DNA from 2 places in the Bacillus aquiflavi genome. Region 1 is predicted to be linked to the other one. Evidence: a T-box and tRNA genes for the amino acid it is inferred to sense, from the RefSeq annotation. Region 1 holds a T-box; the other holds one or more tRNA genes.
The links. A T-box is a leader RNA that pairs with one kind of tRNA and senses whether it is charged. The one in region 1 lies ahead of leuS (leucine--tRNA ligase), so its partner is inferred to be a tRNA-Leu.
Positions count from the first base shown of each region.

Region 2: it has a tRNA-Leu gene. The T-box ahead of leuS (leucine--tRNA ligase) is inferred to sense a tRNA for this amino acid. The anticodon was not compared.

Region 1 is NZ_CP082780.1:2,736,170-2,752,532, forward strand. Features, by position in the region: gene K6959_RS13220 (helix-turn-helix domain-containing protein) at 1-174, shown strand, start outside; gene K6959_RS13225 (hypothetical protein) at 397-1,257, opposite strand; gene K6959_RS13230 (hypothetical protein) at 1,760-2,005, shown strand; gene K6959_RS13235 (dicarboxylate/amino acid:cation symporter) at 2,033-3,244, opposite strand; gene K6959_RS13240 (sporulation protein Cse60) at 3,347-3,532, opposite strand; gene K6959_RS13245 (rhodanese-like domain-containing protein) at 3,765-4,070, opposite strand; gene K6959_RS13250 (hypothetical protein) at 4,105-4,575, opposite strand; gene K6959_RS13255 (helix-turn-helix transcriptional regulator) at 4,572-4,778, opposite strand; gene leuS (leucine--tRNA ligase) at 4,969-7,386, opposite strand; T-box leader at 7,500-7,726, opposite strand; partial or broken gene K6959_RS13265 (FAS1-like dehydratase domain-containing protein) at 8,124-8,497, shown strand; gene K6959_RS13270 (3-hydroxybutyrate dehydrogenase) at 8,607-9,383, opposite strand; gene K6959_RS13275 (GntP family permease) at 9,410-10,729, opposite strand; gene K6959_RS13280 (sigma-54 interaction domain-containing protein) at 11,038-12,396, opposite strand; gene K6959_RS13285 (YtzC family protein) at 12,572-12,835, opposite strand; gene K6959_RS13290 (tRNA modification radical SAM protein MnmL/YtqA) at 13,070-14,035, shown strand; gene K6959_RS13295 (tRNA 5-(aminomethyl)-2-thiouridylate-methyltransferase MnmM) at 14,032-14,604, shown strand; partial or broken gene K6959_RS13300 (LLM class flavin-dependent oxidoreductase) at 14,737-15,745, opposite strand; partial or broken gene K6959_RS13305 (tetraprenyl-beta-curcumene synthase family protein) at 15,784-16,363, opposite strand, start outside.
Region 2 is NZ_CP082780.1:528,710-545,072, reverse strand. Features, by position in the region: gene K6959_RS02835 (isopeptide-forming domain-containing fimbrial protein) at 1-1,938, opposite strand, end outside; gene K6959_RS02830 (YkvA family protein) at 2,811-3,233, opposite strand; gene K6959_RS02825 (hypothetical protein) at 4,004-4,489, opposite strand; gene K6959_RS02820 (hypothetical protein) at 4,489-4,746, opposite strand; partial or broken gene K6959_RS02815 (IS4 family transposase) at 5,678-6,713, shown strand; gene K6959_RS02810 (hypothetical protein) at 7,225-7,410, opposite strand; gene K6959_RS02805 (BlaI/MecI/CopY family transcriptional regulator) at 7,572-7,961, shown strand; gene K6959_RS02800 (BlaR1 family beta-lactam sensor/signal transducer) at 7,961-9,757, shown strand; gene K6959_RS18745 (hypothetical protein) at 9,936-10,178, shown strand; gene bla (class A beta-lactamase) at 10,965-11,882, shown strand; gene K6959_RS19775 (hypothetical protein) at 12,142-12,216, shown strand; tRNA gene K6959_RS02780 (tRNA-Leu) at 13,092-13,173, opposite strand; tRNA gene K6959_RS02775 (tRNA-Leu) at 13,209-13,294, opposite strand; tRNA gene K6959_RS02770 (tRNA-Cys) at 13,332-13,405, opposite strand; tRNA gene K6959_RS02765 (tRNA-Gly) at 13,410-13,484, opposite strand; tRNA gene K6959_RS02760 (tRNA-Gln) at 13,488-13,559, opposite strand; tRNA gene K6959_RS02755 (tRNA-His) at 13,599-13,670, opposite strand; tRNA gene K6959_RS02750 (tRNA-Trp) at 13,679-13,752, opposite strand; tRNA gene K6959_RS02745 (tRNA-Tyr) at 13,756-13,840, opposite strand; tRNA gene K6959_RS02740 (tRNA-Thr) at 13,865-13,940, opposite strand; tRNA gene K6959_RS02735 (tRNA-Phe) at 13,947-14,022, opposite strand; tRNA gene K6959_RS02730 (tRNA-Asp) at 14,040-14,115, opposite strand; tRNA gene K6959_RS02725 (tRNA-Met) at 14,131-14,204, opposite strand; tRNA gene K6959_RS02720 (tRNA-Val) at 14,252-14,327, opposite strand; tRNA gene K6959_RS02715 (tRNA-Glu) at 14,335-14,409, opposite strand; tRNA gene K6959_RS02710 (tRNA-Ser) at 14,422-14,513, opposite strand; tRNA gene K6959_RS02705 (tRNA-Asn) at 14,517-14,591, opposite strand; rRNA gene rrf (5S ribosomal RNA) at 14,600-14,715, opposite strand; rRNA gene K6959_RS02695 (23S ribosomal RNA) at 14,836-16,363, opposite strand, start outside.

The DNA.
Region 1 (16,363 bases):
TATTTACAAGGGCGAACTGATATAAGAAACTTTCAACAAATAAACGAAGAAAAAGCAAAGTTTATTATAAACGACCCAGAATTAAAACGCTGGTACAATGAACTTCCCGAAATCGGTGAAGAAGAATTGAAAAAGCTGCATAAGGTTTGGAAAATTTTAAAAAACGAAGAATAAGTTGCGTTCATAAAAAGGACATGATCCTGTGGCGATCATGTCCTTTTATTTTCTAATTAAACTTTTTCTTCGTTCTTAAACATATTTAGAAATAAAAATCGATACGTAATAAAAGTAAACAGTATAACAAAGCCAAAAATAGATTATATTTTTAATAAATATTACTTCTCTTCTAGGAAAAATGATGTATTTTTTATCCAAAGGGAGATTTGATTCTTTAGATTATACCTTCTGTTTTAACCCCTGATCTATTAACAAATTTGTGTGTTGATCATAAAGCTGTCTAGCAAACTGTTGAATCGTTTTATAGTCTAGACCTTTCCATTTTTTAATATCCATTTCTAGTTTTTCACAACGGAAAAATCTAAATGAAAACGCCTCAATTATTTTAAAAGCTGAATAACTGTGAGGACTTTCCTCATTTTTATTCGCAGTAGTGAGAAATTTCTCAAAAATAGTAAAGTCAGGATAGTAAATTAACTCTACTAACTTTGCACGATATTCAAGATCGTTTTGGAGTAAATTTGGAAATAATTTATAATCGTTAAAGTGTTGAGCCTCATGCTTTAAATAGGAGTTTAGGAAACTATCTGAATCAGTTTTGTATCCACTTGCAACACAATAAAGTCCATTTTCCTTTGCCCAGCCACCTGCATAGAGATTACCAAAGGTAGCAAAATGAAGCCAACTTAACATAATAAAATCATCCATAAAGTATACGTCCACCGTTTCAATCCCATTCGGTAATTCAACATCATAAGTTTTCTTCTCCATTACTCTCCATATATATGGACCATAATGAGGGCTTGTTCTTCCACCAAGGAAATACCAACCTTTCTCATAAAAAATTTCCTTTAGCCCTTCCTCTATCACTTCCATCTTTAACTTTACTTTATTAGGAAGAAGTGTATGTAAAGCATTTATTAATTGCTGTTCGGCTGACTGTTGTGCTAACTTATTCGTTAAGACAACAATAAAATAGTGATAATAGGCTGTTATCACTTTTTTTATCCATTGATCTTCTACCTCGACAGCTATGTTTGGTGGGTCAGTAAAAAAACGTTTCTCGTATTTTTGCAACAATTGTTGCTGTTCAATTGTTTTTTCAGTTAAATGATTTAAATAATGATATATATCTGTTATCTGTTAAACGTTCCCTGCAACACACTTATGATAAATTTTTTTCATATAAGCGCCCTCCTACAAATATTCACGTATAACCCCAATTATATGTGATTATTCTTGATAAACAATGACAAAAATAAGAGTTTCGACAATGTATCCTATGTAAAACCTTCTTTATCTTTTACTGCGAAAAACAATGTTTGTTACCACGCTTTTCAGCTATGCTGATCCGCTTTATCAGAGAGGGGAAAATGAACAAATAGATCATAAACTTCATTAATATCATAATAACCGAATAATAAAAAAGTAATTGTCTTGTTGGAAAAAATGTTTATAATAGTAAGGAAGCCAAAAAACAAAGGTTCAATCCTTATTTGCTAGTTTTAAAGTTAAGTGTTTTAGTAACATGAAATCCAATTGTTTAATTTGAATATTATCGTAAGAAAAGGAGTTGATAAGAATGTCAAGTACTGATCCATTAGAAGCAACTTTTGGATTGTTTTTTGGTCTTTTCGGTTTTATATATATTATTGCGTTGGTCTTTATCGTTGTGCTTACAATTGTATTTATGTTTAAAGGGATGAGTTATATGAAAAAGAAAACTCAAAATGACGAACGCCTTATTCTAGCAATACAGCAATTAGAGCTTAATCAAAACTTACAGCAAAGTCAGGAAAAAGAACCAAAACCTAATGATTTATTTTAAGATTAAAAACTCGGCATAGCCGAGTTTTTAAATAGAATTCTCCAAATGTTTAAGTTCCTTTTCTGATCCAGCCACTACAACAGCTGCAGATGCATCCCCTACGACATTTACTGTTGTCCGGAACATATCAAGAATTCGATCTATACCTGCAATAAGAGCAATCCCTTCAAGCGGCAGATGTACAGAGCTTAGCACCATTGTAAGCATAATGAGACCCGCCCCTGGTATACCAGCTGTACCAATAGAAGCTAATACCGTTGCAAAAATGACAGTCAAAATCTGAACAAATGATAAATCAAGCCCATAAAACTGAACAATAAATAAAATAGCAACTCCTTGATATATCGCAGTTCCATCCATATTAATAGTTGCTCCAAGTGGAAGAATAAAGCTACTTACTCGATTTGATACACCTAGGTTTTCCCTCGTATTCTTTAATGTAACTGGGAGTGTTCCAGCACTGCTTGCAGTACTAAAAGCAACTAATGCTGCTGGTCCAATTCCTTTAAAAAAAGTATACGGATTCATCTTTGCAAAGCTTTTTACAGCAAATGAATAAATAACTAAAGCATGAACTGTACAAGCAATCGCTGTTGCCGCAACAACCTTTATTAATGGCATCAAAACTGAAAGTCCATATTCACCAACTATCGGTGCGACTAAGCCAATAATACCTAACGGCGCTATCCGCATGACAATCCCCGTGATTTTAAACATAATCTCCGCAAAGCCATCAAAAAAAGTATAGACAAGCTTTGCTTTTTCTCCTACTAATGTGATCGCTAAACCGATAAAAATAGCGAAAAAAATAATTTGTAGCACATTTCCTTCTGTTAGTGCAGAAAATGGATTAGTTGGAATAATATTTAAAATAGTTTGAACAACGCCAGCTGTTTCCTGTGCCTCTAAAGTTGTCTCAGTAACAGTTAACTCTACTCCTGAACCAGGAGAAATAATGAAAGCAAAGCTTAATCCGATCATAACTGCTATAGCAGTTGTTACTAAATAATACGCCATTGTCTTTATACCCATTCTTCCAAGCTGTTTCGGATCACCTGTACTGGCTATCCCTACAACTAAAGAAGATAATATTAATGGAGCGATGATAAATTTAATTAATCGTAAAAATAAATCACCAAATGGTTGCAATACACTAATAGATGCCCCAAAAATAACTCCTAAAATAATTGCGATAACAAAAGCAATAAAAATTTGTGTTAATAAATTTATTTTAACCAACGTTTCCACTCCCCCATTATGCAAGTCGTCAATAAAAAATATTCATTTTACTGAAAATTATGAAAATTTTTTAACGACTTTAGAAAGTTAGGGACATGCATATTAATTAGAGCGATATATAACCATTGCAGAAAAACAATAAATTTGTTCGTCTTCATCCTCTTGTATAATTGCGATATTGTATTTAATATCCACTATTTTCTCCTCATCCAGACGTTTTAAAAATTGATTCATTTCTATTTCTAAATCTTGTTCATGCTCATAGTCAAACAATTTGACCTGAATCAAGCGTTTCTCTCCCTTTCTTTTTTTCTATTATTATATTAAAACAAGCAGTCAATTATTCATATAACAATCGTTAGATTAGCAAGATTTCATTCATCATGATCTTTCAGTGCTTTAAATAAGGTGGGGCTTTTTCCACTTTAAAGAAGCAGAATGGAGGAGATTAGAAGGATGTTTAGCATTTCGATCGTAAAAAATAAAAAGCGCCTATACTTAGCTAGACGCTCTCGATCTACTAGATCGTTTTCCCTGTCCATTCAAGCATTCCGCCAATCATATTCCATACATTAAATCCTTGTTCTTGCAAGTAATAACAAACGTGTCCACTTCGATTTCCAGAACGGCAAATAAAAATATACTCTTTATTTTTATCAAAAGAAGCTAAAGAAAAAGGAATTTCTCCCATTGGGATATGAATAGCTCCCGGAATTGTACCTAACGCAACTTCCTCCTCTTCTCGTACATCAATGATATTTAACTTTTCACCAGCTTCAACCTTTGCTTTTACTTGTTCAGGAGTAATAATCTGAATTTCTTCCATTTTTTCAAAATCCCCCTTCGGCGAAATAGCTACTTTAATAGTTTCGTTTTAATGAAATAAAATACACTACAAACTGAATGAACGGCAACAACAAAATCACTATAATTGGATAATAAGGAATCATTTCATTTACAAATGGATAAAAAAGCATTAACCCTGTTACAATCGGATAAAGGTAACCCATAGAAATATAAGAGGCACGACAAGCTTTTGCTGTAATTTGTTTTTCCCGTTCATCCATCTCTTCTAATTCTGGGGGTAACAAAAATGCTTGTTTTAATGAGCTTCGCTTCTTTCTATTACTAACAAACATAATCGCAGATAGAGCCCCGCCAATTAATAGAGCTGCTAATAAAGGTGTTAAATGTAATTCGATTTCCCACTTAGACGGTTGATTTTTAATGACTTCCGCAAACTGAATTTGCGCATCATAAAATGCCACCATCGCCCAACCGAACAAGACTAATACAGTAACTGTTATGAAGCCGTTACGCCGTATATTCATTCTTCTCCCTCCATGAAAAAAATTTCTTCAATTTGTAAGTTAAACACATGAGCAATTTTCATCGCTAATAATAATGACGGTATGTAGCTCCCTTTTTCTAAAGCAACAATCGTCTGCCTAGTAACAGCAACAGATTTAGCAAGGTCAGATTGTGTCAACCCATATTTGGCTCGTAATTCTCTTACTCGATTTGATAATGTCATTCATAACCTCACCTCTTTAATTCGTTATTATTGTAAAGTTCAATTTACATTTTGTCAAGTATACTTTACATTCAGGGATTTTTTCAGTCCATCATCTTTAAGCTCTAAAAAAAATAAACTGGTAATAATACACCAGTTTATTTTTAAGTTAGTTAATGCCGACATCACCAATTGTTTTTTAGTGAACTAATTAATTTGCTACAATGTTAACAAGCTTACCAGGAATAGCAATAACTTTTCGAACCGTTTTTCCGCTAATTTGCTCTTTTATTTTTTCGTCTTCCATCGCAAGCTGTTCTAATACTTCCTTTGAAGCATCTTTTGGAACCATTACTTTTGCCTTTATTTTACCATTAATTTGGATAACAACTTCCACTTCATCATCAATTAGTTTCCCTTCGTCATAAGCAGGCCAAGCTTCATACGTAATCGTTTCTTTATGGCCAAGCTTTTCCCAAAGTTCCTCAGAAATATGTGGGCAAATCGGTGAAAGAAGCTTTACAAACCCTTCCATGTAACTTTTTGATAAAACGGGCGCTTTGTAAGATTCATTTATGAATACCATCAACTGAGATATTGCCGTATTAAAGTGTAAAATTTCGTAATCCTCTGTTACCTTCTTAACTGTTTGGTGATATACCTTTTCTAACGATTTACATTCTTCAACGTCTTGAATCTTTGAATTTAAAGAACCATCTTCATTTACAAATAAACGCCATATTCGATCTAGGAAGCGACGTGAACCATCAAGTCCATTAGTTGACCAAGCAATTGAGGCATCAAGCGGCCCCATAAACATCTCGTACAATCGAAGTGTATCTGCTCCATGACTTTCAATCACTTCATCAGGGTTCACAACGTTGCCTTTTGATTTACTCATTTTTTCATTATTTGCTCCAAGTATCATCCCTTGGTTAAAGAGCTTTTGGAATGGCTCCTTTGTATGAACAACACCGATATCATAAAGAAACTTATGCCAAAAACGTGCGTAAAGCAAATGAAGAACCGCGTGTTCTGCGCCACCAATATAAATATCGACTGGAAGCCATTTTTTTAGCCGTTCTGGATCAGCAAGCGCTTGATCGTTCGCAGGATCGGTATAGCGTAAATAATACCAGCAGCTTCCTGCCCATTGAGGCATCGTATTTGTTTCTCGGCGGCCTCTCTTACCTGTTTTTTCATCAACTACTTCTACCCAGTCCTTTATGTTTGCAAGAGGTGATTCGCCTGTTCCTGAAGGTTTGATTTCCGTTGTTTTTGGCAGTTTAAGCGGAAGTTCTTCTTCAGATACGGTTGTCATTGTCCCATCTTCCCAGTGAATAACAGGGATCGGTTCACCCCAGTAACGTTGACGGCTAAATAACCAGTCGCGAAGACGATAGGTGACTTTTTTTGTTCCGAGCTTGTTTTCTTCAAGCCATTCAATCATTTTTGTTATTGCGGCGTCTTTAGTTAAACCATCTAAAAACTCCGAGTTCATATGTTTTCCGTCTCCTGTATACGCCTCTTTTTCGATATTGCCGCCTGCAACGACTTCCTTTATTGGTAATTTAAACTTTTTAGCGAATTCATAGTCACGCTCATCATGAGCCGGAACCGCCATAATTGCTCCTGTTCCATAGCTCATTAATACATAATCCGCAATCCAAATTGGCATTTTTTCTCCATTTACTGGATTAATAGCATATGCTCCAGTAAAAACACCTGTTTTTTCTTTTGCCAAATCCGTTCGTTCAAGATCACTTTTGCGTTTATTTTTTTCCAAATAAGCAGTTACAGCTTCACGCTGACTATCAGTTGTTATTTTTTCGACATAAGGATGTTCTGGTGCAAGTACAGCATATGTTGATCCAAAAAGAGTATCTGGACGAGTTGTAAAAACAGTAAACGTTTCAGTAAATCCGTCAATACTAAATGTGATTTCTGCTCCTTCTGAGCGGCCAATCCAATTACGTTGCATTTCTTTAATGCTCTCTGGCCAATCCAATTCTTCTAGATCATCGAGGAGACGATCGGCATATTCAGTAATTTTTAACATCCACTGCTTCATCGGACGGCGTTCAACTGGATGGTCACCGCGTTCACTTTTACCATCAATGACTTCCTCATTTGCTAACACCGTACCTAAAGCTGGGCACCAATTAACAGGAACCTCATCAATGTAAGCTAACCCCTTTTCAAACATCTTTTTAAAAATCCATTGTGTCCACTTGTAGTATTGCGGATCAGTTGTATTAATTTCTCGATCCCAGTCATAGGAAAAGCCTAAAGATTTAATTTGACGACGGAATGTTTGAATATTTTTTTCAGTAAATTGTGCTGGATCGTTACCAGTATCTAACGCATATTGCTCAGCGGGAAGACCAAACGCATCCCACCCCATTGGGTGGAGGACGTTAAATCCTTGCATACGTTTCATTCTTGATATTATATCTGTTGCAGTATATCCTTCTGGGTGTCCGACGTGAAGACCTACTCCTGAAGGATATGGGAACATATCAAGTGCGTAGAACTTTCGCTTTCCTTCTTCTTCAATCGTTTTAAATGTTTTATTTTTCTCCCAATATTTTTGCCATTTTTCCTCAATTTCTTTATGATTAAAACTCATTTAAAAAATCCTCCTTCACCTTGTTAATCCAGTCAAATTACCATTTTACGATATGCAACTTAACGCTTTTACACTTTATATAGATGAAAAAAAAAAAATCCCCTTCATCCCAAATTTGGGACGAGAGGATTTTACTTTTACTCCCGCGGTACCACCCACATTAGTGTATAAGACACTCACTTCATTCATCCTTAACGCGGAAAACGGCAGCTTTACTTGTAATTTTCGTTCAAGCATGCAACTCAAAGGCGAGTTCATGGTTTACTCGGTTGACTTACACCAGCCGCCAACTCTCTAATACGAGTAATTGTCCACTACTATTCCTTATCTTCGTAATCAGTTATATAACTACAAAAAATTGTAAATTCCTATTTATTGGAGTATTGAAGCATATCGTGTCAGAATCACGATTCCCAACTAACCTTTATTGATAATGATTATACTAAAACTAAAAATAAATAGCAAAGCCTTTTTGAACTAGTCTTCATTTAACTATTTTTTTTTATAAAAATCATTCGTATTTTTTTAACCTCCTCGATATGAAAATCTCCTTCAATTAATTGACCATTGTTCAATTTAAATCATCACACCTTTTTCCCTCGTTAGTTCAATGATTGTTTAAAGAGCCTTATCATATATTTTCTATTTTAATGATTGATTAAAGGGGAATGAATGGTTATTCATTGACTTTTATGTTAAAATTAATATACTGAATATTACGAAAATTATGTGTTTTTATAATAAAAATTGGTGACGTTTATACTTGGGAAAGAACTTTTACTAAAGAAGATGTTTTGTATTTTGGACGTCTTTCAGACGACCAAGGAAGACATCATATTGAGCATGATGAAAAAGGTCGTTTAATGGTTCAAGGGTTATTAACTGCTAGTGTAGGAACGAAAATTGGCGGGCGTTTAAATTACACCGCAAGAGAGATGGTCAGTGAATTTATTCGACCGGTTTTACTGGGGATACTGTAACATGCGAAATAACCATTACAAATGTTGTACAAATGGAAGGCTTCAAAAAAGTAGAAATGAAGTCAGTATATCGTAATCAAAATGGGAAAGAAGTTATAGTAGGATCAAGTTATGGAATCATTCGAGATTAACTAAAATTCCATCGTTTATCAGCTCTTAAATGAAGAGGGAAACTTTAATAATGAGTAGTTTCCCTATATTTTATTCAATATTAATATCTTATTCGTATCGATAGCATCGCTACTGTGCTGTATATCCTCCATCGATGACAACTGCCTGACCTGTCATTCCCCTTGCAGACTCACCTGCTAAAAAAATCGCTACATCAGCAATTTCATCAACAGAAAGCAATCGTTTTTGAGGTACAAATGGAAAAATAACTTCTTCAAGTACTTTTTCAATTGGAAGATTTCTCGTTTTAGCTAGATCGGCCAGTTGATTTTTCACAAGTGGCGTATCTACATAACCAGGGCAAATAGCATTCACAGTAATTCCATAAGAAGCGGTTTCTAATGCGGCTACTTTAGTTAATCCGATTACTCCGTGCTTCGCACTATTGTACGCAGCTTTTCCTGCAAAACCAATTAATCCATTAATTGATGCCATATTTATGATTCTGCCAAACCGTTTTTTTTTCATAATTGGCACCACATTCTTTATAAACATAAAAGGAGCAGTTAACATTATTTTAATTAAAAGCTCAAATTTTTCAGTAGGAAACTGTTCAATCATTGAAACATGCTGTACCCCTGCATTATTTATTAATATGTCCAAACTGCCATAATGGGCGATACTTTTTTTGATTGCTTGCTGAATATCTGCTTCAGATGTTACGTCACACTTTATTCCAGCCGCTTCAAAACCGTCTTGACGAAGCCTTTCTGCACATTTTTTTACAGCGTCCTCTTGGATATCTGTTAAGACAACTTTTGCTCCATTTTCAGCAAATTTTTTGCTAAGTTTATAACCGATCCCTGAAGCAGCTCCTGTAATAAAAACAACTTTATTTTGAATCATCCGTAAGCTCCTTTCAATTAGTACTGTTAAATTCCTAGTCCAAATGAAAATAATAAAATTGCTAATGCTACACCGATTAGTGGCACAATTACTGATACCGCAGCCATAGGATTGTAAGCAGCTTGATGACTCTCACCACAAATGGCTCTAATAGTTGTTACAACATATCCGTTATGCGGCAATGAATCAAGTGCACCTGACGAAATCGCTGCAACCCGATGAAGTGCTTCTGGATTTACACCCATATCAAGATAATGAGGAGCAAGAACCGGTAAGGCGATCACCTGTCCGCCTGATGCCGAACCAGTCATACCAGCAATTACACTAACTGCTAGCGCTCCGCCAATGAGCGGACTTCCAGGTATACTTGTCATGTAATGAACAGCAGCTTCAAAAGCTGGCGCTGCTTTTGCAACCCCTCCAAATCCTACAACTGCCGCAGTATTACCAATAGCAATTAAAGCACCAAGTGTCCCCTCAGAAACAGCATTCCAAAAATGTCTAAAGTAACGTCTATTTAATAAATACGTTGCCACTACTCCGCATAAAAGAGCGATAATAAGAGCAGATTGTTTTAAAGAATTATGGAAAATAAAGGAAATGATGAGTACAACAATTAAAGGGATCATCCCCATAAAAGGATTTGGAAGTGGTTGATTCCCTACCACTGGATCTGATTCTTGTCTGATAAAAGTCTCACCGTTTGATACCGCTTTCATAATCATTCGTTTGAGCCACCAGTAACCGAAAATGGCCATGAATATTGCAACAATTAAACTTACTTCCCACCCGGCGTAAGGTGTAGTATCCAAATATTCGATTGGAATCCAATTTTGAATTTCAGGTGAACCTGCCGAAGTCATCGTAAAAGTGACTGAACCGAATGCAAGTGCTGCAGGAATAAAGCGTCGAGGTAAGTTGGCCTCTTTGAACAAACTGATTGCCATCGGATAAACAGAAAAAGCAACAACGAACAAGCTTACACCGCCGTATGTTAAAACAGCACAAGCAGCTACAATAGCAAGAACAGCGTATTTCATCCCTAGCTTCTCGACAACAAATTTTGAAACACTATCCGCAGCTCCGCTATCCTCCATTACCTTTCCAAAAATCGCTCCAAGTAAAAACATTAAGTACCAGGACGTTACAAAGCCCGAAAAACCAGACATATAATTTCCAACAAAGTTTGCTTCTCCTTCAGAAACGAGTTGCGGGAACAATGGCATTCCACTCAATAATGCAACAAATAGTGCTGAAATGGGACCTACAATTAATAAGTTCATTCCCCTCATTGTCAATATAATGAGTAACGCTAGTCCCCCAATTAAACCGATCATGCTGAGCATTTTTTCTCCCCCCTTAAAAATTTCAACCTTTGTTCGCGGTTCTAAAATAATACAGACTCCTTTCGTTTTTAGTGCACCTTTAAATAAAGCAACTTTCATGCCAAATTGATATCGCTTATAAACGTACGAATTTCAAGAATATTTCATAATTTCATTCCGAACTTCCGGAATAATTATTTATTTTTATTTACTAATGAAAGAGCTTTTCTAAGTAGACTGCTTTATTCCCGCCTAAAAGTGTCAAGCATTTTACGAGAATGAAAAGTGTCCGGAAATTCGGAATTCATTCCGGATTTTCGGACACTTCTTTAACTTAGCTCATATTTTTTCAATTTTTCGTACATGGTTGATTTACTAATCCCAAGTGCCTTTGCAGCCTCTCGCTTGTCATTTTGATATTTTTTTAAACTTTGCATAAGCAAGCTTTTTTCCGTTTCCTCCAAAATTTCTTTCAGTTTTTTTTCACCTAACGGAAATTGAGATGGTTCTCTCATATGTTCGGGTAAAGAGTCCATCGTAATCATATCACCGTTTGATAAATGGATAGATGCACCGATCACGTTTTCTAATTCTCTTACATTTCCAGGCCATTGATAACGACTAAATAAATTCATCACTTCTTTAGCAATTCCGCTTATTCGCTTCCCTGCCTTTTTACATATTTTTTTAATAAAATAATCACAAAGGACCGACAAATCCTCCATTCTGTCTCTTAGAGGGGGAATATTAAATGGGACAACACTAATTCGATAATATAGATCTTCTCGAAATCGTTTTTCTTTCATCATTTTTTCTAACGGTCTATTTGTAGCGGCTATGATCCGAACATCTACTGAAATTGGTTTTGTTGAGCCGATTGGTTCAACTTCCTTTTCCTGTAATGCACGTAAAAGCTTCATTTGCATATTTAGAGGCATGTCACCAATTTCATCTAAAAATAACGTCCCCCCATCAGCCAATTGGAATTTCCCTTTTTTTCCGCCCCTTTTTGCTCCAGTAAAGGCTCCCTCTTCATAACCAAATAACTCCGATTCAAGAAGATGTTCTGGAATTGCGGCACAATTAACCTTTACAAACGGTTGATGACTGCGCCCGCTCAGTTGATGAATGCTATGGGCAAATAATTCTTTGCCTGTACCGCTTTCTCCACAAATTAAAATAGATATATCACTAGGTGCAATCATTTTTACTTTTTCTTTTAAATCATTCATCGATTTTGACACGGCTAATATGTCAGATAATCCATATTTTACTCCACTATCAATATCTTGAATGTAGCTTTGCATTTTTAAAAATAAACTTCTAACATGGCTATTCATTTTCATCCATTCTTGTGCATCTCTAAAAAAAACAGTCCCAAATGCACCGATTACTTCTCCGTTAGAACGAATTGGAATGCGATTTGCAATCATATAATTTCCTTTTATATATTGAAGATCAGCAATCTCTTCTTTTCCTGATTTTACAACAATATGCATACGTGAATTTTCAATCACATTCGATACATGTTTCCCAATGACTTCTTCTCTATTAACACCGAGAAAATGACAATAGTTCCGATTTATATAAATGATATTACCGGCCTTATCTACAACTACAAGCCATTCAATAGCTTCTTCTAGAATTGTTTCTAACATTGCAATTGGGATATCCTTCAATGTATTCATATCCTCACCCTCGTTCAACATTCATTTTCTATGCTATATTCTACCATTCGATTTAAACAGTTTGTCAATCATGAAAAATAGTCATTAAAAAATCCGTATCACCTTTAAAGTAATACGGATTTTTAATCAATGTGACCTATTTTTCTTTACTGATCCCGCAAAAAGTTCAACTAAACTAATAGTGAACCAAAATCATATTCGTTTGCATTTGCTGAATTTGGAGTCTCATCCGATGCAGTTGTTCTCTTTGCTGTGCATTCGCACTATGATAGAGCTTTAATAAGTCATTATAAGTTTCTTCAAGATTTTGCATCGCATTTGTAAATTCTTCGTCATGATAAAACTCTTGTTTGCTGCCCTCGTTCATTTGCTCTTGAGCAGATCGAAGTGAATCTTCGCATTGTTGAATAAATTGTTCTATCGATTGACGAGTAGCCATTTTTTACCCCCCTCGTATATACAAAAAATGAAGCATATCGCTTCATTTTTTATTGTATTCATCTCTTGACATTCTACACCTTTATTTAGAACAGATTTTTTTCTAATTAAGGGAAAAACAATACAATTGGATTAGCTGTTATCTTCATGTTAAAATTCAAATGGGACAGAATGATGATACAGACAGAGGGATATGAAACGAAATTGTACACCCCTGTAAAAGGAGATATGTTAAGTGACTCAAAATCCTTTCCCTTATGCAAGTGATAATAAACGTTACTATACTTGGAATTATCATTTACGAAAAGTATTTGGTCATAAAGTTTTTAAAATCGCTTTGGATGCAGGTTTTGACTGCCCAAATCGTGATGGTACTGTCGCTTTTGGAGGCTGTACTTTTTGCAGTGCAGCAGGATCTGGAGATTTTGCAGGTAACCGTGCTGACAGCCTAGAAACACAATTTAAAGAGATTAAAGAAAAAATGCACCGAAAGTGGAAAGACGGAAAATATATGGCCTATTTCCAAGCATTTACGAATACTCATGCACCTCTTGATGTTTTGCGTGAAAGCTACGAAACGGTGTTGAAGCAAGAAGGTGTTGTTGGACTCTCGATTGCAACGAGACCAGACTGCTTACCTGATGATGTAGTAGAATATTTAGCAGAGCTTAATAAACGCACATATTTGTGGGTCGAGCTGGGTTTACAAACCGTACACGAAAGAACAGCCCAACTTATTAATCGAGCACATGATTATGAATGCTACCTTGAGGGTGTAAATAAACTCCGTAAACACGGAATTCGTATTTGTGCCCATATTATTAACGGGCTTCCTCTTGAAACAAAAGATATGATGATGGAAACAGCAAGAGAAGTTGCAAATCTCGACGTACAAGGAATCAAAATTCATTTATTACACCTTTTAAAAGGAACTCCAATGGAAAAACAATACGAAAAAGGAATGCTTACATTTTTAACATTTGAAGAATATATTCATTTAGTATGCAATCAACTTGAAATTTTACCACCTGATATGGTTATTCACCGAATTACTGGCGATGGACCAATCGATTTAATGATTGGACCGATGTGGAGTGTTAATAAGTGGGAAGTGTTAAATGCAATAGATGCAGAATTAAAACGCCGAAATAGTTGGCAAGGAAAATTCTTTGAACATGGTTGTCGAGAGGAAACAATATGAAATTAGAAAAAATTTTACAATTCGCTCGATCATTAATGGAAAAAGCAGTGCAAAAAGGTGATGTCGTTGTAGATGGAACATTAGGAAATGGACACGATACGTTATTTTTAGCAAATCTTGTTGGCTCGAACGGAAAAGTATTTGGCTTTGATATTCAAGAAAAAGCAGTCAAAATAACGGAAAAGAGATTAGCAGAAAACGGTGTATTAAGAAGGGCTTCATTACACCATATAGGTCATGAACATATAAGCGAAGTCATTTCACCTGATTATACAGGAAAAATTTCTGGAGCGATGTTTAATTTAGGGTATTTACCTGGAGGTAACAAGGAGATTGTTACAAAACCGAAAACAACTATTAAAGCAATAGAGCAATTATTACAACTAATGGCATCTGAAGGAGTGATCGTGTTAGTTATTTACCATGGACACGAAGAAGGTGCGCTAGAACGAGAAGCCGTTCTTCAATATGTAAAAAATCTTGATCAGTCAATTGCTCACGTACTGCAATATCAATTTATTAACCAAGTGAACAACCCTCCGTTTATTATTGCGATTGAAAAAAAATAAACAAAAACTAACAATCAGTGGAAAAATCACTGATTGTTAGTTTTAAATACAATACATACAAACGCTCGCATACTTTCCATTTTAATTTTTTTCACTTCGTACTACGGTACATTCAATCTTTCATAAATGGGCTCAAAGCTGAAATTCATTAGCGATTAATTCAAAAGATTTTAATTTATCATGGAAATCATACATAATTGAGACAATGATTACTTCATCCGTTTCATATGCTTCACTTAAAGCTACTATTTGTTCTTTTACCATTTTAGGATCCCCAACGATCATTCTTTTACGATTTTCCTTCACCCTTGCAAGTTCAAACGGGCTATAAGAATAAGCTGCTGCTTTTTCTGGACTAGGAGTTCCCAATGATTTCATTCCTTGTTCAATCATAAGTAATGATAAGTCTAAGCTTGATGCTATCCGCTCAGCATCTTCTTTCGTTTCCCCACAAATGACAAAAATTGCGACAATATTTTTTGGTTCAGTTAAATAAGGTGATGGTTGGAAATATTTACGATATTTTTTTGTATATTCAACTCCCCCTTCACCATTAATAAACTGTGCAAATGTATAAGGTAACCCTTTTTCAGCAGCAAGTAATGCACTTGAAGGACTTGAACCAAGCATCCAAACTTGTGGAACACTTCTTTTATGATGGTGTTGTTGCTTTTAATCCCGGAAAAGGATGATTTTCTCGTTCTATATGATGTAGATAATCTAACAAATCATCAACTTGTTGCGGATACCGATTCACATCTCGCGGTCTTCCGTCATGAAGAGCCATAGTCGCTCTCGGCATTCCGCCTGGGGCGCGGCCAATTCCTAAATCAATTCTGTTTGGATTAAGTGCTGCGAGCACTTTAAAATTTTCTGCAACTTTATACGAACTGTAATGAGGAAGCATAACTCCACCAGAACCAACACGAATTTTAGTTGTTTTTGCAGCTAAATGAGCAACTAATACTTCTGGAGAAGATCCTGCTAAACTCATCGTGTCATGGTGTTCAGAAACCCAAAATCTTCGATATCCTAGCTTTTCAACATGCTGAGCCAGTTTTACAGTATTTTTTAATCCTTCCTCTTGAGTCATCCCTTCTGAAACTGGTGATTGATCTAATACACTTAGTGCTAATTTCATTTTTTATACACCTCTTGTTAGGAAAAAAACAACTATTTTTATTCTGCTCTTTTCACTAAAGTTCTTTTCTGAAACTTCCGATATACCCTTCCATTTAAATAAAAAAAGTAGCTAATAAACCCGCCGAATTTCATCATTTCCTTTGCTACTTTTTGCACATGCTTCTGCTTTTTTACCTTATCATCTGAAAAATAAATACCCAGTAATCCTCTATTAATCAGCTGGTGAAAACGCTTATGCGGGAGACCGTTCGTATGTTTATCTGCCTCTCTTATAAAGTGTTTTAATCTCTTAAACAAATGAGTCTCATCTTCATAATAAAAACAAAAATTTAAATCGCCGCCAGCTAAATCTTCTTCTTGATCAATAAAATAATCAAGTAAAATGTGCAATCCTTGTATATATGGAAAATAACCGTTTCGAATTCTTAGCGCTTGTTCACTTCGGAAGTCGCTTTGCATCGCATATGAAACTAAACAATAAATGCCTAATGTTGAGCCTGAACAAGCAGAAAATTCATACCATTCCATATCAGGAATAGATTTTTGATGATCGGCAAACCAGTTTTTCAAGCGTGGAACCCTTTCTTCTTCAATTACATGTTTATGAATTTGCAAG
Region 2 (16,363 bases), 1.6 Mb from region 1:
AATAAGCTTTAAACCATCGTAAGCTTCACCATTTACAGTCACCTTTACTTTATCTTTTAAAACGGTTAAGCCGGGATCCACTTCATCTGTGATCACGAATTTCGTATATTCTTTAATATTATTTGGGATTGGAGTTGTGATGTTATATACATATTCTTTTTCACGATCAATAGATAGATGGTCTTTTCCGTTGACATCTTTATCTATTTTAAGATCTTTCGGCGGAGTTACTGTGACAGGATCTGTTTTCAAAGAGTCCTCTTTACCCGCTGCATTTTTAAAATGTAAGTTAGCTGTATTTGGAATTTTGTTGTCCTTATATTGACTTATGTCTGTTTCAACATTGATCATTGCAGGAATGACGAGCTGTATTTTCTCTTTCCCTGACAAGCCAGCAAAGTCGGTTACATCTACTTTCACGTTGTTGCCGTCTATAGTTAGTTTTAAACCATCGTAAGTCTTACCGTCTACGGTCACTTTTACTTTATCTTTTAAAACGGTTAAGCCGGGATCCATTTCATCTGTGATCATGAATTTCGTATATTCTTTAATATTATTTGGGATTGGAGTTGTGATATTATATACATATTCCTTTTCACGATCAATAAATAGATGGTCTTCCCCGTTGACATCCTTATCGATTGCTGGATCTGAAGGCTCTATAAAACAATTTTCATTATTTGCTTCATGGATAATTGGTGGAAATACATTTATCTCACCATTAATAATAAGCTGACCTTCACTTGCAGTATGCTGTTCCGCAATTGATTCGTTCTGAGTTATTTTGTATTTTATTACATATTCTCCTGCAGGTATATTTCCAAGATCAAAGGTAATGCGGTTCCCTTCGATCACAGGATCTGCACTTACTTGATCAGATATTAATTGAACGCTCGATTCGTCTATAGTGTAACGCTCGTCTACATTGAACATGACTTTATAATCGCTAACTTGTATTTGCCTAGCAATAACTTCCTTTAATTTTCTTGTGAACTCGTTAATATTGTCCCCATCTTTTGTACTAGCCTCAATAAAATTATCATGACTTGAAGCCATTCCTTTTAATGAGTTGATAACATCTGGTCTAACAGGATAGTCTTTACCGTCTCTATCAGGATTTACAAGTGGCCCATCATAGCGATCCTCTAATTGTCCTGACTGCTGAAATTGTTGATATTGTTCCCAATAACCAGTAATGAGCTCGTACCCTTTTGCTTTTATGTTATTTGTCTGCGCAATTACTTCTTGTATTGCCGCTTTATAATCTTGGTTATATTCTACGCTATTTGCTCCTTTTGGAGTTCTCATACTAAAATGATCATCCCGTTGTTTAAGATAACCATCTAATCTTGTATTTGCAACACCATCCGTAATTAAAACAAAAACCGTCGATCGATTACTAATGTCACCTTTGTTCGCTTCATAACTTTCCAACGCTGATTTTAAACCTGATGCCGTCGGCGTCCCAGAATTAACAACAAAACTATTTACTGCATTTTTAGCTTGCACAAAATTATTCGTAAGTGGTTGATTTGTTTTAACTTCATAATCCCAGCCCGGCATATTTTGTTTTTTTCCATTTGCAGTGCTATTGCCGATTGCCCCTCGATAAGTCGTCAATTGCACTCGATCCCCTGGAATTAAATAGTCAATGACCTCATTCAACGCTTTCTTTACATTGCCAATCGTATCCCTAAAACTACCGCTCGCATCTTGAACAAATATGAGATCAGTTGGTTTTTGAACATCCTCTTTTTTAAATTGAGCAGTAACCTCATACTCTCTTAAACAATCATCTGATCCAATTTCTTTTGATGTATGCGTAATCTCATTGCCGCCATGATCAATTGCAAACACGAACGACGGATGTGAAAATGTTTGAGCAGTTAGTAAAAATATGAATGTAAATAACAGAAGCTTATTTTTCCACTTTCTCATTTTTTTCTCCCTTCTTAGCTTTAAATGTTGTTACCATAAGACGGACTTAAAAACACCTCCTAACCATTGGGAAAAATTGATAATAATCATAAAATATTATAGGAGATAGGACTATCCAACTTTTGATAAATATCTATACAATTACTAGACATTTTAAAAATAAGGAAAAACAATTAGAGAAAGAACCACTATTTTTGCTAAAAAGTTTTAAAAAATGATTATTAAACTCAAAAATAGACACAGTTTATAACAGAAATAACTAAAAACATGAGGTATTGAGATAAGAAAAATTTTTTGATAAAGATTTCTAAAGAAGAACAGTCGAAATGAAATGGAACAGAAAAGATCAGCTGTAAACAGCAAGGGATGAAGGTATCGATCCAAATTGATTTATTAATTGTTTATTTTAAATAAGGAAAGATAATAGCCTTCAAGGAAAAGTCCTACTGAAGCTCGATGGAATTGCTGGTTCTGTTCTTGAAGGATTTCTAAAAGATTTTATCGAGGAAAAGCGACGAATATTTATTGAACGTTTAACGCAAAAAAAAAAGTTCTAACGGTTAAGTTTCCGCTAAAACGTCGTCATGACAACTTTTTTTAATACTTGTAGTCAATCAAGTTAAAAGATATTTACTAAATTTTAAAGCAATGTTACAACTACCTGCTTAATTCCATTTATAATCATTTTGGACCTCTTTTAGTTCCGAATTTGGAGGGTATAGTCCTAACTCCTTGCCAAACATATACGTACAAGCAAGACAACTAATGCCTTGACATCAACCCTTCTCATCTATATAGAAAGAATACCTAAATAATAGCCTATTTTTAAGATGGGATTATTTGAAGCTAGGCTTACGAAAATAGAATACTTATTATACTGTCTCATTCTGACTAACATTTAATTTATCATCTATTTCAGATGTATCTACATTTTCTCCAAACCAATCTACAAGCTTATCTTTTGCTTGTTTTTTTATATCTTTATCGATAAAGAGAGCGACTTGAAGTAAGGCTGCAGTAATTACACCTAAATCATCAAGAAAACCTGCCCCCATAGCAACATCTGGAATTAAATCGATTGGCAGAATAAAGTACCCTAATGCTCCTGCGATAGTAGCTTTTACTTTAAAAGGAATTTCAGGTTTCTGTAATGTGTAATAAAGAATGAGAACAGCATATATAGCTGTTGAACCAGCCTTCTTGGAATATTTTTGAACCTTGTCCCATAGTTTCTCATTAGAATAATGTTTTTTATGTTTTTGAATATCTTCTTCTTCCATCTTTTCTGCTTTCATCTTTAATTCTTCTATTTGTACTTTTTCTTGTTTGACTTCAATTTTACCATTTTTAAATTTTTTTTTAATCTTGTCTAACAATTTATATTCCCCCACTCAATCCTATGATTTTCATATTTATAATAACCTAATTTTATCTATAAGAGAATTAATTTTCAAAAAAAGTGTAAACAATTTTTTGAAGAAAACTTACATTTTTAAAAATTAATCGGCTTGTTTTTTTTATTTGTAATCGGGGCGTTGATTCGATTTGAGGCATTATAAATAAACGTCATAAGATTGAAATGGAGCTTTGCTTTTCGCCCTGATCGCGGACGAACATTCTTTAATTAAAAATATTGTTTTATATCCGCAGAAGCCTCATTCTCAGTTTCATATACTAAACTGTGCATTACCATAACATACCCAGTTAAGCGTATGAACGACTTCATAGGTCTAAATTGTAGAAATTATTTACCTGACTGTTTGCGAGACTCACTTGTTTTGTTCCATCATCATTTGGACTGTACTTCTTTTGAAATCTTCATCAAATGTTTTTTTGCTTATGTGGGATGGGACATCTCATATTATTAGTTATTTCTATCATAACTGTGTCTGCTTTTGAGTCTAACATCAGTACATTCTTCATAATTACTCTTTCCACTTATTCATTTGTCTTATATGATTGAAACCTATCACTACTTTTAAAATTACAAGATTTGTCATTCTCGTATGCAAATATATACTAAAAAGCACTTGATACCAAAAAGAATCAAGTGCTTTAAATTAATTTATTCTTTAATTTTATACGCAACAATTCTACCTTCTGGGTAATCTCCTTCCCACCCACATGGAATAGCACCAATTTGATATACTTCGAACAAATCTTCAAAGAAGGAACTACTCCTTCCATTTATTGCTCTATTAATTGCACAATTATTGAGATCAGCTACAACTTCGTTGAAAAAAAAACTATTAAATGCATTACCCCTTACATTATCAGAAATTATTTCTAATATTTCTTCTAATCCTTTTGGTCTTTCATCCTCCGGTATTGTGTAATATTTGCTCCAAACTTCACTCATTTCTAACTCTCTTATATATTTACAATTATACCCATCTCCACTAAAAACACCCTCATAAGCTAAATATTCAGCTTTTTGAAAATCATTAATAATAATAATTCTATCAAAAACACTCTGTCGTTCATTTATCTGGGGGTTTTTAGAAAAAAGAATTACCTCTTCAACTAAATCATTGTATTTACCGTATTTCATTACTTATTGAACCACTTTTCCCAAAGATCAATTGTTGCCCCTCCTCCTCTTTTCCACACAGGAGTTGCAATTTCACTATTCATTCTTACTTTTTTATATTGTTCTATTCCTATCTTCTTAAGTTCTTTTTCAAGGAAATCGTCCTTCATATATAAGGGTAGTCCTTGTTTTTGAAGTAACTTTAGCTTCTGTTGAAGCTCAAAAACTTGTTTTTCTATAATAGATACATCTTGACTAATATTTATTTTATTCTCCATACATCTATTTTCCTAGTTTTTTATGTATATATTTAACTAATAAATACTTAACTAGATCTTTTAACCTAAAAAATAAAATTACTCTCAATTATTATTTAGAAGGGGATTTGATGGAACCTTTCTCCTTTGGTTAATAGTTTCTACTGCCAAGCCTGTAGTGGATTGGGTAAAATACACGTGCAGTTCGGGATTGTAGCAATGGCCCACAATCTCTTGAAAGTAGCTAGCATCCGCCTATCTTTCCGGTCAATATAATTTTTCTCTTTTAATTCTTGATACAACTTTTTAGATAAAATCATAACCTAGTGTGGTCGGTTCTACTTTTTCTTCATCCGTGTAAGCTAGTTTGGCAAAAAATGCTCCTCAATCCTACCAAAAGTAAATATCTGTTTGTTCCTCCATCTCTTTTTGTTAATGTATTAACATTATAAGACTGATTCTCGTTCTCCATTTTGATTGACCGGCAAACACACCCCCTGTACATTGATGGACACTAGCAGCAGGATGGGAATTTGGGAAAAATATATTTGACACGTGTTTTTTTTCTATAAAAAGTGCAATGTTAGAAAATTTGGCGTAGCCCAACTTTACATGGGCAATTATATAGCCTTGTTAGGAGAAACTAGCCCTTTATAATGCTCGCTTTCTAGCTAGGAAGTCATGCCCGCAGAGTCTCCATGCCAGTTGCAATTCTTTCGCATTCCTCACTGCGTAACTATGTATTCTTCAATTGCAAAATACAATTGGGGCCATTAATTTTAGTTAAATCAATTTATTTACTATCTGATAACACTAGCATTGCATTAAAATATTCAGATGATTTAAAATACTAGGAATTTTTAAAAATAATGTGATTGTAAAACAAAAAAAAATCCTTTACAATGGAAGTACAGGTGGTTCCTGTCCAAATCCAAATGTAAAGGAATACATCATGGACAAGAATACACTAATTACATCATTTGGTAAATGGGTTTCACCAATAAATATTCAAAAGCTTTCTGAACTTGTTAAAGAACAAAAACAGGACTACTATACAAAGAAGTTTACAACGGAGTCTTATATTAAGCTTTTGCTTTTTGCCCAGCTTCATGAATATGAGAGCTTAGAAGAAATCAGTGATGCCCTTTTAGACGAAGATCTTCAGAAAATACTCGGATTTGAATCAATTAGTACATCTCAGTTATCACGAAAGAACAATAATATCAATCCGCTCATTCTTTCTCATATGTTCTTGGATTTAGTGTGGAAAATTCAACATTATCACATGAAAAGTGAAAAGAGAATGCCACTAAAAATCAGTGATTCGAGTACTCTACCACTCAACTTAACTAACTATCAATGGGCGAAGTTTCGTCAAACAAAAGCAGGTGTAAAACTACATTTACGACTTGTATTCATGGATAAAAATGCTGTTTATCCAGAAAAAAGCTGTCATTACAACGGCAAAAGAACATGACCGAAATCAGCTTGAAGTTCTGGTAGATGATAACGAAGCCATGTATGTGTTTGATCGTGGCTATGTGGATTATGAACGATTTGATCGGATGACCGATGAAGGTTATTTTTTCGTATCACGACTGAAGAAAAATGCAGTCATTCGTGAAGTTCATTCTTTTTCAATTTCGGATGATTGCCCTGTACAATCCGACAAAATGGTTTACATCTGTAGCATACAAAATCGAACAGAAAATGTCTTTCGTCTTCTTGAAGTCAAGGATACAAAAGGAAACTTCCTTCGTTTAATCACGAATCGCTTTGATTTAAGTGCTGAAGAAATCAGTGACATTTATCGTTCTCGTTGGGCCATTGAGCTATTTTTCAAATGGCTGAAGCAGCACGTAGAAATTAAGCCTTTTTATGGTATGAGTGAGACCGCGATTCAAAACCAAATTTTCTTAGCCCCTATCACCTATTGCTTAAATGTTCTCATTCAATTAGAGATGAAAAGTAGTAAATCTTTACTTAAAAAGACCTAAATAAAGGTGGGATTGTCTATTTGGTAATAATATATAGTTAACCCAGAGTTACAACAACAAGATTCTTTTACGGACTAGAGCGTTCATCAAACTTTCGTGTCCAAATATAAGAAGGTTTCCAAATTGCTCTCTTTAACCAGCGAGTGATTCGATCTATAATAAAAAATCACCCTTTGAAAAAAACTTTTCTTTCCAGTGTTAATCTTCTATATTTTTCCCTTGTGAAAAAATAGATAATCATAATTTCATTTTTTAAATTAGTGTAATTTAATTATCTTTAATATGTCCTCCACGATACAAAAATTAAAAATTCTCTAATGGCTCTTAAACCTGTGTTAATTATTACTGTTTGTAATCCTTTTTCCTGTTTGTGTAGGATAAAATTTTTATTTGGTTTTTTTTTATGTTTGTAGGAGCAGGATTAAAATCTTTTTCTAAATATTTTGTGAAAAGCTGATCATTCAGATTCTGTAATATTGGATTGATTATTTGAAGTCTTAGATTATCTAATTAGACAATCATCAACAAATAAAGAAAGAGCCGTTTTGAAATCATTCTCTCTTATCGTGTGAGAGATGATTTTCATCAGTTTGTTATGGTGCACCGTATCAAAGAATCTCTCTAAATCAATGTCTACTAACCACTCATATCCAGCGTTTATATATTCCAGCGCTTGAACGACTGCCATTTCACACATTCTTCTTGGTCGGAAGCCGTAGCAGTATTCGCTGAATTGTTTTTCAAATATGGGGGGATTATTTACCTTAGGCTAAAGTCGCGAATATTCTTTATGTATTTGGACCGTCTTGCTATAATAAATACTACAGCTGTAAAAGTAGGAGGATTATCATGAAGGAGATTCCACAAATATCAGAAGCAGAATATAAAGTGATGAAGGTAATATGGAACTATGAGCCAATTTCAACTCCTGAAGTAGTGGAGAAATTATCGAAAAAGAGTGATTGGAAGTCAAATACCATTCACACCATGTTGGCGCGCCTAGTTAAGAAAAAGGCTTTGCATGCAAGAAAAGAGGGCCGAGTGTTTATATATACTTCATTGGTTGAAAAGCACGAATATGTTGAGCAAAAAAGTAAATCCTTTCTCCAGCAGTTTTTCGGCGGTACATTAAATTCAATGGTCTTAAATTTTATTGAAAATGATCAATTATCGAACGAAGAAATATCGGAATTAAAGAAAATATTGTCCATGAGGGATAAGAAAGAAGGGGAAAAATAATGGATACCATTCTGCTACGGATTTTAGTAAGTACAATCGTGGTATCCCTCCTTATTTTCATAATTCTGTTAATCAAAAAACTATTAAACAATCATATGACAGTGAAAGCACATTATCATATTTGGTATGTTCTTTGCATTCCAATTCTTACTGCCTTTTTACCTTGGAATTATTTTCGCCTTGGAGAAGGAATGCACTACTTTAAAAACTTACTTTTTTTTCATAAAGAAGCGCCATTGAAGAGCGAAAGGATGAATGGAGTAGATGTCTCTCAGGCGCAAAACAGCGATTTATTACATGATTTCACGATATCGGTAAACATGTCAACGCCCGATTTCGTCTACCATACATTTTTTACAGTTTGGGTCATTGGAGTGGTTATTTTTGTTGGGGCTGCTGTTTATGCAAACTATCAAATCTATCAAATCAAAAAGTCGGCTGCGGCTGTTCATAACCAAAAGATAAATAAACTATTAGAAGCGTGCAAAAAGATGGTTGGGGTGAAAAGAAACATAAGGTTGCAGGAGACCTCTCTTATTTCCTCGCCGATCATGTTCGGTATTTTTCAGCCCGTTATTTTTTTACCAAGCAAAACGCGAGAAACATTCTCGTTAAATGAATTAAAATACGTGTTTTTGCACGAGCTGCACCACCATAAAAGCAAAGATCTGTTCGTGAATTACGTTATGTGGATGTTTCAGATTATTTATTGGTTTAACCCGGTCGTCTGGTATGCTTTAAAAAGGATTCGAATGGATAGGGAATTGGCCTGCGATGCATCCGTTTTAAATCTTTTAGATGAGAGCGGATATATTGAATATGGGTATACCATCATTCGTTTTGCAGATAAAAAATATGATCGGCCCTTTGAACAGCTTGCTCCAGGTATAGGTGGGACAAAAAAACAAATTAAACAAAGAATCCAATGCATTGCAAGCTACTCTAGAGATTCTCTATTATTGAAATGGAAAAGCAAGGTCATCTGTGCTGTTTTAGGAATTGTTGTGCTATTCCTTGCTCCAATCACCACCGTTATTGCCAGCCCAAATGATGTGTATCAGTTTAGCGGGAAGAATGCGGTATATGAAGATCTAAGCTCCTATTTTAAGGGCTACAAGGGCAGCTTTGTTTTATATGATCCCTCTAAAAACCAATATCAAATATATAATCGAGAGATGAGTGAACAGAGGATTTCCCCTGATAGTACCTATAAAATATATTCTGCCTTATTTGCATTGGAATCAAAAGTGATTTCCCCGAATAACAATAAAAAGGTTTGGGGTGGGGAAATTTATCCCTTTCCAGAATGGAATCAAAATCAAAATTTAGCGACTGCCTTAAGGCATTCCGTGAATTGGTATTTCCAGAATACCGATCGAGAGGTAGGGAGAAAGTCGCTGCAAGATTATTTTCACAAGATAAAATACGGGAATGAGGATCTTTCAGGGGATTTGGATAGTTACTGGATGGAATCTTCCCTAAAAATATCACCCATTGAACAGGTCCAGTTATTATACCAATTAGAAGAAAATCAATGGGGTTTTAAAGCGGAAAATATCAAAGCGGTAAAAAAGGCCATTTTAATAGACGTGCAAAAGAATGGACGGTTGTATGGTAAAACGGGAACCGGTATGGTCAATGGAAAGAATGTAAATGGCTGGTTTATTGGTTTTGTCGATAAAGGTAATGAGCGTTTTTATTTTGCCATTAATATTCAAAATAAGGATGGTCAAGCCCAGGGAAGTAAGGCAGCGGAGATAGCTAAGCAGATCCTGCATCATAAAAAGATATATTAATAATTAACCCCAGAAAGATTGCCCTTCCTTTTTGGGTCTTTCTGGGACAAAATACTACGATTGTAGTATTTGTAACTCATGCGATTTAAGAGGGCTGAAACCTTTTCCTCTTACCACGATCTAGAGGCATCAGAGCGCTCATCTAACGTTTATATGTAAAAAACAGCAATTGGAAATCATGGGCGGCAAGTATATTCCCAATGACACATTGAATAGCAATCTGAAAAAAATTGAAATCATCGACTATTATTTCAATCAATTTGCTTTAGGCATCCCGACCGGTATTGGTTTTGATAATGAAACGGTAGGAATTAAAGGAACGAATACAAGCACCTACTTTCAAATTGCCAGCGGACAATTAGATACATATACATCGATGCAAATTGCCCGGTCACGATTGCAAATGGTGGATACCGAATGAAGGCTGGCGAAGGAGACTCGTGAACACAATAAGGATGGCAATGAATTAGACAACGTAATCGATGAAATTGAACCAGTGGTGCTGATTCAGGCGGAGATGAGTTAGGAGATGCTTAAGCGGGTTCAACAAGTCTTTGGCTGGTTGTCCATGGTTCCAAAGGAACAGCGAGAGGATATTTTAAAGTCGAACTGTACAATGCAGCGGGTAAAATCGGGACCTCGGAATCTTATAAAAATAGTGAATACTTGGAATCTTTCTTTTGCTAACTATGCCCCATTCAATGATCCCGAGATTACCATTAAAATGCCTACCGCGAGCGTTATGCTCAACCGCACAGTGCAGCTAATATCATCAGTCAGCGGGTTTTTCGGGCATATTTTGACCATGATGAAAAAGAACAGTCAACTACAAAAAGAGATTGACATCTATTTATTACAAGTGTAGTATTAAATACGTAACCAAATACTACATATGTAGTATTTTATGTAATCTAATACTACACATGCAATCAATAGTAGTGAAAGGAGGAAATTCTCCCCCGCTATTTCGGGGCAGCATAAGGTTACGAAGAAGTATATTGAATAGGATTAATTAAGTGCAAACAGAATAAATTTTACATTATAAAAATAATGCAATTGAATCCGAAAGTAATACACAATTTTTAGAATCTGCTGGTTAATAGTCGACTGTTGTTAATCAAAACATAATGATTAAACCCGCTTATTCTATTTTCAGAACATCGATTATTAATAGAAAGAGGTTAAGATCTTGAGGAAAACACATAATATTTTCAGTAAGAATAATTTTATATTTGCCCTGCTTGTGCTAGTGGTTGCAATTGTACCTTTCGCCGGCTGGTCCATGACCACCCATAACCCTTCTGACAAGCCCGGAAAGGCTGTCACGAAAACATCAGCATCCCGTGAGTTTGCAGATCTCGAGAGCAAATTTGACGCCCGGCTCGGAGTCTACGCTATCGATACAGGTACAAATCGGACCGTCTCCTATCGGCCTAATGAGCGATTCGCTTACGCATCTACTTACAAAGCTTTAGCCGCAGGTGCATTGCTGCAGCATTACTCAATTGATCAACTTGACGAGTTAGTCACATACACCAGCGAGGACATCGTTACGTATTCACCCGTAACACAGCTTCACGTAGATACCGGGATGACTCTTCGGGAAGTTATTGAGGCTGCTGTTAGATATAGCGACAACACCGCAGGTAACCTTTTATTAGAGAAACTGGGAGGCCCTGAGGGATTTGAAACTGCACTGAGACAGATTGGCGATAACATTACCCAAGTTGATCGCTACGAGACGGATTTGAACTCAGCTATTCCTGGAGATAAACGGGACACAAGCACACCAAAAGCACTTGCTACCAGCCTCAAGGCTTTCGCAGTCAGCGACTTGCTCCCTACTGAAAAACGTATGATCCTGACGGATTGGATGCGGGGAAATACCACTGGAGATGCATTGATCCGGGCTGGTGCACCAAAAGGCTGGGAAGTCGATGATAAGAGCGGAGCAGGAAGCTATGGAACACGGAATGACATTGCGATTGTTTGGCCGCCGAATAGAGCTCCCATTGTCATCGCAGTTCTATCCAGCCGTGATACACAGAATGCCACCTATGACAATACGCTAATTTCAGAAGCTACAAAGGTCGCACTTAATGCTCTTAAACGAACAGATAAGTAAATTTACTCATCACAATTTTCAATTGCATTAGTGAATAGGCTTATCATTCAGTCATCATATACAATCATTTAAAAGATTAGTATGTGCTGACTGATTTTTTTTTATATATTAATAGGAATGGACAGCAGGTTACGTCTGTAAATAGTTACTAATGTTAATTTTTATTTGTTAGATTTTCCTTTATATGATAATCCATCATTAGGCGGAGTTGAAGTTTATACAGATATAAAATCCCATCATGTAAGATTTCCCACAAGTAATTGCTGACACAAGAAATTATTATACTCATTTTGATCAAAGATTAGAGAAGAAAGCTCTTAAAGCAGGAGATTAAATAAATGCATACCATGTTCTTCGAAACATATTAGAATTCTATTTACTAAAGGAATTTGGTGTCCAAGAAAAGTTTATTCATGATCGAATTAGAGAAATAATTAGACCTTTAAGAAAAAGTAATAACATTCAGAAAGCCCATGAAAATAAAAGATATGATTAAATAACGGTTCAATCTGAATCCCAGGTAATTTAAAATTTCAACCGTGACCTCACCAATCGTTTCATCCATACATAAACTCCATCGATTCTTTTAACTTATTTTTTTATGACTGAAAAAATTTCTGAGTTACATATTAATAATTTGTTCATTTGTGGTTAAATTATGTGCTTTTCCTTAGAGTTGTTGCTAAAACTTCAAGATACTTTGTTAATGTAAAATCCCTCTCGGGATTGGAGCATTAATCCTTCTCTGCAGAGCAATACAGTGATAAGGAGAATACCAAAATCAGTCATTTTATAGAAAGGATTTATAAAGTAACGTTAAGCACCTCCAATCTCGGCTTTTTTAATGATCCCTTACTTCTTCATTATAGAAGAAAACTTTCATTCGTGATCTTTAGACATATTGATTATTTTAATTAAAAATCTATATTAACTAGAATTACCTTAGCTCGCGGCGCTCGGCCCCCCCCAAAAAAAGCTTACAAGCCGCGTCAAATGAAAGCGTATTGAATTCTAACGGCTCAATTGCAATATCAATTTCTCGACTGCTTAGACGATTATTTCTGCGAGTAGACAAAAAAATCGCCTCCCTTCGTTTTATTGAAGGAAAGCGACTCGTTACACGACCATTTATCGCACGTTTAACACAAAAAGGCGACGTTCTAACGGTTAAATTTCCGCTAAAACGTCGACATAACTGCGTTTTTTAAATACCGGTGGCCGGGATCGAACCGGCACTCCGTAAGGAACACGATTTTGAGTCGTGCGCGTCTGCCAATTCCGCCACACCGGCTCGGTACTATAAAAATAAAATCTAAAAATTAATAATGCCGAGAACCGGAATCGAACCGGTACGGTAGTCACCTACCGCAGGATTTTAAGTCCTGTGCGTCTGCCTGTTCCGCCACCCCGGCGAATCTATATAGGTCGTCCAAATTCATTTCAAAAATATGGAGGCGGCAACCGGATTTGAACCGGTGATAAAGGTTTTGCAGACCTCTGCCTTACCACTTGGCTATGCCGCCACATTGGAGCGGAAGACGGGGTTCGAACCCGCGACCCCCACCTTGGCAAGGTGGTGTTCTACCACTGAACTACTTCCGCAAGCTGGGCCAGCTGGATTCGAACCAACGCATCACGGAGTCAAAGTCCGTTGCCTTACCGCTTGGCTATGGCCCAATAATATTTAATTATATAATAAAATGTCAAGTTGTAAAGGGCGACTAGTGGGAATCGAACCCACGATGTCGGAGCCACAATCCGATGCGTTAACCACTTCGCCATAGCCGCCATAATATTGGCAGGGGTAGTAGGAATCGAACCCACACTGGAGGTTTTGGAGACCTCTGTTCTACCGTTAAACTATACCCCTAGATGGTGGAGGGGGACGGATTCGAACCGCCGAACCCTAAGGGAGCGGATTTACAGTCCGCCGCGTTTAGCCACTTCGCTACCCCTCCATAATTTATGCATAATCTTGAAAATGGTGCCGGCCAGAGGACTTGAACCCCCAACCTACTGATTACAAGTCAGTTGCTCTACCAATTGAGCTAGGCCGGCTCCAAATGGTGGCTCGGGACGGAATCGAACCGCCGACACAAGGATTTTCAGTCCTTTGCTCTACCGACTGAGCTACCGAGCCTATGTATATAATAATAATGGCGGTCCCGACGGGAATCGAACCCGCGATCTCCTGCGTGACAGGCAGGCATGTTAACCGCTACACCACGGGACCATGTTTAATATTTTATTGCGGGGGCAGGATTTTAACCTACGACCTTCGGGTTATGAGCCCGACGAGCTACCAGACTGCTCCACCCCGCGACGATATAATACTCACATAAGATATAAGATAATTCATTAGCATCTCATGGTGGAGGATGACGGGATCGAACCGCCGACCCCTTGCTTGTAAGGCAAGTGCTCTCCCAGCTGAGCTAATCCTCCATATAGATGGTGACCCGTACGGGATTCGAACCCGTGTTACCGCCGTGAAAGGGCGGTGTCTTAACCACTTGACCAACGGGCCATTGTTCTTCAATGGCGGAGAGCAAGGGATTTGAACCCTTGAGACAGCGTTAACCGTCTACACGATTTCCAATCGTGCTCCTTCGGCCACTCGGACAGCTCTCCTAATGGCTCCGCAGGCAGGATTCGAACCTGCGACCGTTCGGTTAACAGCCGAATGCTCTACCACTGAGCTACTGCGGAATATATCCGCCCGGCAACGTCCTACTCTCGCAGAGGGATGCCCTCTACTACCATTGGCGCTGAGAAGCTTAACTTCCGTGTTCGGAATGGGAACGGGTGTGACCTTCTCGCCATCGCCACCGGACAAGGAAATAATGAGACATATACTATTATAAACTTTTTTAAAATTTTTTCAAGTATAATTTTTATTCTCTCAAAACTAGATAATGTGAAGAAGATATAAGAAAGAAAGTATCATGTTTATTTGGTTAAGTGCTCGCTCGATTAGTATCTGTCAGCTTCACGTGTCGCCACGCTTCCACCTCAGACCTATCAACCTGATCATCTTTCAGGGAGCTCAAATGGGAAATCTCATCTTGAGGGGGGCTTCATGCTTAGATGCTTTCAGCACTTATCCCTTCCGCACGTAGCTACCCAGCTATGCCTTTGGCAAGACAACTGGTACACCAGCGGTGCGTCCATCCCGGTCCTCTCGTACTAAGGACAGCTCCTCTCAAATTTCCTACGCCCACGACGGATAGGGACCGAACTGTCTCACGACGTTCTGAACCCAGCTCGCGTACCGCTTTAATGGGCGAACAGCCCAACCCTTGGGACCGACTACAGCCCCAGGATGCGATGAGCCGACATCGAGGTGCCAAACCTCCCCGTCGATGTGGACTCTTGGGGGAGATAAGCCTGTTATCCCCGGGGTAGCTTTTATCCGTTGAGCGATGGCCCTTCCATGCGGAACCACCGGATCACTAAGCCCGACTTTCGTCCCTGCTCGACTTGTAAGTCTCGCAGTCAAGCTCCCTTGTGCCTTTACACTCTGCGAATGATTTCCAACCATTCTGAGGGAACCTTTGGGCGCCTCCGTTACCTTTTAGGAGGCGACCGCCCCAGTCAAACTGCCTGCCTGACACTGTCTCCCGCCCCGATAAGGGGCGCAGGTTAGAATTTCAGTACAACAAGGGTAGTATCCCACCGACGCCTCCACGTAAGCTAGCGCTCACGTTTCCACGGCTCCTACCTATTCTGTACAAGCTGCACCAAAATTCAATATCAGGCTAACAGTAAAGCTCCACGGGGTCTTTCCGTCCTGTCGCGGGTAACCTGCATCTTCACAGGTACTATAATTTCACCGAGTCTCTCGTTGAGACAGTGCCCAGATCGTTGCGCCTTTCGTGCGGGTCGGAACTTACCCGACAAGGAATTTCGCTACCTTAGGACCGTTATAGTTACGGCCGCCGTTTACTGGGGCTTCGGTTCACACCTTCAGCGATTGCTTAAGCGCTCCCCTTAACCTTCCAGCACCGGGCAGGCGTCAGCCCCTATACTTCGCCTTGCGGCTTCGCAGAGACCTGTGTTTTTGCTAAACAGTCGCCTGGGCCTATTCACTGCGGCTCTCTCGGGCTTGCACCCTATCAGAGCACCCCTTCTCCCGAAGTTACGGGGTCATTTTGCCGAGTTCCTTAACGAGAGTTCTCTCGATCACCTTAGGATTCTCTCCTCGCCTACCTGTGTCGGTTTGCGGTACGGGCACCTTATTCCTCGCTAGAGGATTTTTTTGGGCAGTGTGGAATCAGGAACTCCGGAAAATAATTTTCCTCGCTGTCACAGCTCAGCCTTACGGTAATGGGATTTGCCTCATTACCAGCCTAACTGCTTAGACGTACATCCAATTGTACGCTTACCCTATCCTCCTGCGTCCCCCCATTGCTCAAACGGCGATAAGGTGGTACAGGAATATCAACCTGTTGTCCATCGCCTACGCCTTTCGGCCTCGGCTT